One region of the Alkalihalobacillus sp. MEB130 genome, then DNA from elsewhere that is predicted to be linked to it. Evidence: a T-box and tRNA genes for the amino acid it is inferred to sense, from the RefSeq annotation. Region 1 holds a T-box; the other holds one or more tRNA genes.

Region 1 (3,278 bases):
AGAATTAATGAAATTACAAATACCGACTCTCGTTTTTGATCCGCATTTTGAAATGAATTTTCAGACAGAGGCATCGGGTACACAAGGAGTTGTTTCATATCGTGAACGTTACACGGTTGTCCAAATTGGCCAAGATGTGGGCGTTGATTTTTCTGCTTTATCAACACGAGATGTTGAACGGCTTTTGTCAGCAGCAGGGTCACTTACAGAATCGATGATTAATGTCATCCAAACTGTACATAAAAGAAAAGATAGCTATCAGTCTTTTAGTGATCGGATTGCTAATCTAGCGGAGGCGTTAGAACTTGGAAAACAAAAAATAGAAGCGCTGCTCCATGACGGTGGAATGACAAGAGATGAGGTCACACGTTATTCAACGTTTAAGAAGTTGCTCGATCAGTTTGGCAGCTTGCCTCTTGCATCGGTAAAAGGAATTTCATGGCGTGTGAATCGTCTCTATCAAGCAGGTTTATTTCAACAAAACATCCGAGCGATTGAGCAAGGAATTCATGCTGGTAAGCTCGTCGTGATTCAAGGGCCTGTATGGCTCTTACAAGTATTTTCTAGCTATGTTATTGGGGCTTTATACGGAAAGCGCCGATCGTTTCGCGATGCCAAGCTTCAACAAAAACAAGGTGAGTTTTTTCCGCCTTTTGTTGTTGTAACAGACGAAGCCCATAATTTTGCACCGAAAGGCTATGATGCGCCTGCAAAATCGGTTTTAAAAGAAATAGCTCAGGAAGGGCGGAAATATGGAGTCTTTCTCATCTTTGCGACGCAGCGTCCGACTTTGCTTGATGAAACCATTACGGCTCAGCTGAATTCGAAGTTTGTCTTTCGGACGGTTCGTGGAACGGACATTCAAACGATTAAAGAAGAAACTGACCTGACACATGATGAAGGGAAACGTCTTCCTTATTTGCGTTCTGGTGATGTTTTCGTTTCTTCTGCTATCATGGGAAGAACGATGGCAATTCGAATTCGCATGGCCCATTCTGCGAGCCCGCATACATTAAACCCATTTGATGAATTGAAAAAAATGAAAGAACAAGACTCTGAACAGTTGTTAAAAGCACTAGATGGGTATTTTCCTTTAGCTGAAATGAACATTATGACACACCTTACTAAGCTAAACGAAGAAGCAGAAAAGAATTGGGATGTACAAACTTGGAAACAGGAGCTTGACCGACTAAGCAGTGAAGGAATCTTGAAAAAAGAAAAGACGCCATTTGCTACGCTGTATAACCGCTCTTGACTAGAAACAGCGAATTAGGTATATTTTGGGTAGAATTTTGACATAGTAGAAATGACAGTCTATAACATGGTCCAATGAAGGGATGAGTACAGCAAGTCATCTATAGGTAGCGTTGCTATGCAGAGAGCCGGGGTAGCTGAAAACCGGTATAGGTGCTTGTTGGAAGATGGTCCTGGAGGAGTTTACTTTCGAGTGCTTGCATAAGGGAGTAACGTAGCTGGCGTTAACAGAAGAAGTCTTAGACTTCATGAGCCTTTTTGTTGTGAAATGAAAAGGGAAATTTGGGTGGTACCACGTGAGATGCTCTCGTCCCGATCGGATGAGGGTTTTTTGTATTGTTTGTACATAGCTACTATATTTTTACGTTATTAGAGGAGGAAGTTTTTGTGACAGATCCAAAGAAGACATTTTATTTAACAACCCCTATTTATTATCCAAGTGACAAGCTGCATATTGGCCACGCATACACAACAGTGGCAGGAGATGCGATGGCACGTTATAAGCGCTTACGTGGCTATGACGTTCGATTTTTAACAGGTACAGATGAGCACGGGCAAAAAATTGAGACAAAAGCAGCAGAAAAGGGACAAACTCCTCAAGAATTCACAGATCAAATTGTAGCTGGAATTCAAGAGCTTTGGAAGAAGCTTGATGTTTCTTATGATGATTTTATTCGTACAACCGAAGAACGTCATAAAAAGGTCGTTGCTCAAATATTTGAGCGTTTGCTTGAAAAGGGAGATATTTATCTAGATGAATATGAAGGTTGGTATTCCATTCCTGATGAAACGTTTTATACAGAACGCCAACTAGTTGATCCGATAAAAAATGAGCAGGGAGAAGTAATTGGAGGAAAAAGTCCAGATAGTGGACACCCTGTAGAAAAGGTACGCGAACAGTCTTATTTCTTTAAGATGAGCAACTATGCAGACCGACTTTTGAAGTTTTATGAAGAAAATCCTACGTTTATTCAACCGGAATCTAGAAAAAATGAAATGATTAACAATTTTATTAAACCGGGTTTAGAGGATTTAGCTGTATCTCGTACGTCGTTTACATGGGGAGTTCAAGTTCCTAGTAACCCAAAACATGTTGTCTATGTATGGATTGATGCGTTATCTAACTATATTACTGCTCTTGGCTATGGCAGTGACAACGAAGAACTTTATAATAAATATTGGCCAGCAGATGTTCATTTAGTAGGGAAAGAGATTGTTCGATTCCACACGATTTATTGGCCTATTATGTTAATGGCTCTTGATTTGCCACTACCGAAGAAAGTGTTTGGTCATGGCTGGCTTTTAATGAAAGACGGAAAGATGTCAAAATCAAAAGGAAATGTCGTCGATCCCGTGCCTCTTATTGATCGTTACGGTTTAGACGCACTTCGTTATTACTTGTTGCGTGAAGTTCCATTCGGATCAGATGGAGTCTTTACACCAGAAGGTTTTGTTGAGCGCGTGAATTACGACTTAGCTAATGATTTAGGGAATTTATTAAACCGAACAGTGGCCATGATTAACAAATACTTTGACGGACAAATGCCTGACTATGTGAAAGATGCAACACCGTTTGATGCGTCTTTAGTTGAGTTAGTAGAAGCGACTGTTACAAAAGTAGAAAATGCGATGGAAGAAATGGAGTTCTCCGTTGCTTTAACTGCGATTTGGCAGTTAATTAGTCGGACCAATAAATACATTGATGAAACGCAACCGTGGGTTCTTGCCAAAGACGAGGCAAAGAAAGAAGAGTTAGGTTCAGTTATGTATCACCTTGCTGAATCACTCCGTCAAGTATCTATTATGGTACAACCATTTATGACAGAAACTCCTAAACGTATTTGGAAACAGCTAGGTCTTTCAAATGAGCTGACAGCTTGGTCTACACTTGAAACATTTGCTCAAATTCCAAGTGGAACAAAAGTAGAAAAGGGCGATCCGATCTTCCCTCGTCTTGATATGGAAGACGAAGTCGCTCATATTAAAGAAATGATGGGTGGGTCAACAAAGAAGGAAGAAGACGT
Region 2 (3,278 bases), on a different contig from region 1:
CATGACCTCCACCATTATTACGAACAGCACCACGAATATCTTCTGGTACAGCATCTAGATTAGAAACTAACTCTTCAATGCTCTTGTTCGCAAGATCGTCATGACCTTCAAGCGCTGCGTTAAGCTTTGTAATATAAGTATTATGGTGTTTGCCGTGATGAATATTCATAGTTGCCTCGTCAATATGTGGTTCTAGTGCGTTTGCTGCATAAGGTAATTGTGGTAATTCATAAGCCATAATAAATTTCCTCCTCTAAGTACGTTAAATTATTTGTCGGAGTATGTACCCCAAAAAAACATAGACTTTAGCAACATTTTTGTTTCATAAGTCTTTCAATTCATACATTACCAAATTTTGAGCATTGTTGCAACGATAATGCTCACGAAAAATTTAGTCATGTAAACACTCTTACTCTACCCTTACATGATATGGAATAAACACGCTTTGTCATAACAAAAAAGCTAGTACATAAACATATACAATCAAAAGCTACAAATAACGGAGGAATCAAATGAATTGGTGGGAAGCATTGATAATTGGGTTTATACAGGGGATATCAGAATTTTTACCGATTTCAAGTACCGCACTTATGCTTATTGTTCAAAGACTTCTCGACATCCCCATTGGTGAAAACTTCAAGCTTGCATTTGAAACCTTTTTGCATATCGCTTCTGTGCTAGCTGTTATTGTTTACTTTCGACAAGAGGCAACAAAAATCCTTTACGATTTTTGTTCATACCTTGTAAAGAAAGAAGATAGAGCTCGCACTAATTATAGATTTGTTCTTTTACTTATTATTTCGACTTTTATAACCATTTTAGTTGGAAATTTCATTGAAGGAGTACTTGGTGATCAGATGACAACGCCTGCTACAGTAGGAGTTTCTCTTATTATTACAGGTTTATCTTTAATTTTAATTGAGCATGGATTAAAAGTTGGATCTAGGGGACTTTCCAAGCTGAATTGGAAGGATGGAATCATCATTGGAATTGGGCAAGCTTTGTCCTTAGTACCAGGGATTTCTCGTACAGGTAGCACCTTATTTACCGCTCTTTGTCTTGGTTTAAATAAAGAGACAGCCCTTCGTTACTCCTTTTTTCTTTCCATTCCCGTTTTTCTTGGAATGACCATTTTAAAAACTCCTGAACTAATAAGAAGCTATACAGAGATAAGCTTACCCTCCTTAGTCATAGCATTTTTATCATCATTTCTATTTGCATTAATCGGAATTAAATGGTTTATTGTTATGTTACAAAATACAAGACTCACTTATTTTGCTTTTTATTGTATTGGACTCGGTATCATTACATGGAGTTATATTTAATAAAGGCTGAGGAAGAACTATTTCATAGCAACAATCTTTACGAAAACAGCGTTAATAAAACAGCATGCAAAAAAAGACCTCAAAATGAGGTCTTAAAGTTTCATCATATGTAAAAACAATGGCGGAGGAAGAGGGATTCGAACCCCCGCGCGGTTTAACCCGCCTGTCGGTTTTCAAGACCGATCCCTTCAGCCGGACTTGGGTATTCCTCCGCATAAAAAAAGCTAATTGTAAATGGTGGACCCTGTAGGACTCGAACCTACGACCGATCGGTTATGAGCCGACTGCTCTGACCAACTGAGCTAAGGGTCCTCTATGGGGCGACTGATGGGAATTGAACCCACGAATGTCGGAATCACAATCCGATGCGTTAACCACTTCGCCACAATCGCCGTAACATATTTAAATAAAAGTAGCGGCGGAGGGAATCGAACCCACGACCTCACGGGTATGAACCGTACGCTCTAGCCAGCTGAGCTACGCCGCCATATGTTTGGCTCCACAGGTAGGACTCGAACCTACGACCGATCGGTTAACAGCCGATAGCTCTACCACTGAGCTACTGTGGAACGACAATTAAGGACAAGAATTATATTACCATGCACTTTCTAATGAGTCAACACTTATTAGAAAAAATGTTATTTGACAAAAAAGAGCATTTATTTGGCACTGATATAACTTACCACACATCAAATTATTAGACAAGCATAATTTCATTAAAAGACCAGTGTCCCACTTACTTTGGACACTGGTCTCCTTTAGATTAGTAATTGTCTTCTCCTATAACTGCTTCAGCAATATTCACTGAATGATCACCAATTCGTTCAAGGTTACTTACAATATCAACAAAAACGATCCCCGCTGAACCGGAACATTTTCCATCATTGACTCGCTGTATGTGCTGCTTTCTAAGTTTTCTTTCCATTTTATCTATCTTTTCTTCTTTTTCAAGCACCGAACGAGCCATATCACTATCAATTAGTTCAAGCGATTGGATGGCTTCTCTTAACGTTGAGAGTGTTAACTCCGACATTTCTCGAAGATCATCCAATGCTGTTTCTGAAATATGAACCTTATTGACTTTCTGATAATCCTTCAGTTCTACGATATTCTCTATATGATCACCGATGCGTTCAATATCGCGTACGGTATCCATTAACATTGAATGTAGTTTTGAATCATGTGCCGAAAGAGATCTTGAGGAAATTTGTATTAAATAATCAGTGATTTTCCGATCTAGATTATTGATTGCTTCCTCAAACTGTATGGACATTTCAGCATGTCTTTTTTGACCAGTTTCAAGATATTGACTTACTTCATATAATCCTCTCTCTGAAAATTCAGCCATACGCAATACCTCTTGTTTTGCTTGTCCAAGCGCAATAGCTGGTGAACTTCCAATAAATCGAGGATCTAGATGTTTCGCTTTATATTCAATGCTAAATTCTTCACCTGGTACTAGCTTTGTTACAATAATTGCCAATATCGCCACAAACGGCAGTTGAATTAGCGTATTGGATACATTAAAGATTCCATGTGCAAATGCAATCGTCATTGGTCTATTTAGACCTAGCTCAACAGCAAGAAAACTAATGAGCTGAAAGAAAAACGGATAAACAATTAACACAATGATTGTACCTATTAAATTAAATATAACGTGCGTAAGTGCTGCTCTTTTTGCAGCTACTGAAGCTCCTATTGCTGCTAAAATTGCGGTGATAGTCGTTCCAATGTTATCTCCAAATAAAACAGGCAAAGCCGCATCTAATCCCATTGCACCTTGTTCATATAACTGTTGCAACAGACCAATTGATGCGCTCGAACTTTGAACAGCAACTGTAAAAATCGTACCAATTAGGACACCAAGTAATGGATTTTCACTCATACTTACCGTCAGTTCCGCAAACGCCTCTAATTCTCGAAGAGGTTTTAATCCAGTTCCCATTAATTCTA

Evidence for each region. A T-box is a leader RNA that pairs with one kind of tRNA and senses whether it is charged. The one in region 1 lies ahead of metG (methionine--tRNA ligase), so its partner is inferred to be a tRNA-Met.
Region 2: it has a tRNA-Met gene. The T-box ahead of metG (methionine--tRNA ligase) is inferred to sense a tRNA for this amino acid. The anticodon was not compared.

Annotation. Positions count from the first base shown of each region.
Region 1 covers NZ_JAOANA010000028.1:10,995-14,272, forward strand. The annotation lists gene N0O92_RS20745 (ATP-binding protein) at 1-1,255, shown strand, start outside; T-box leader at 1,321-1,572, shown strand; gene metG (methionine--tRNA ligase) at 1,642-3,278, shown strand, end outside.
Region 2 covers NZ_JAOANA010000016.1:60,351-63,628, forward strand. The annotation lists gene N0O92_RS16095 (superoxide dismutase) at 1-238, opposite strand, end outside; gene N0O92_RS16100 (undecaprenyl-diphosphate phosphatase) at 513-1,325, shown strand; tRNA gene N0O92_RS16105 (tRNA-Ser) at 1,445-1,537, opposite strand; tRNA gene N0O92_RS16110 (tRNA-Ile) at 1,561-1,637, opposite strand; tRNA gene N0O92_RS16115 (tRNA-His) at 1,642-1,717, opposite strand; tRNA gene N0O92_RS16120 (tRNA-Met) at 1,739-1,812, opposite strand; tRNA gene N0O92_RS16125 (tRNA-Asn) at 1,820-1,894, opposite strand; gene N0O92_RS16130 (Na/Pi cotransporter family protein) at 2,089-3,278, opposite strand, start outside.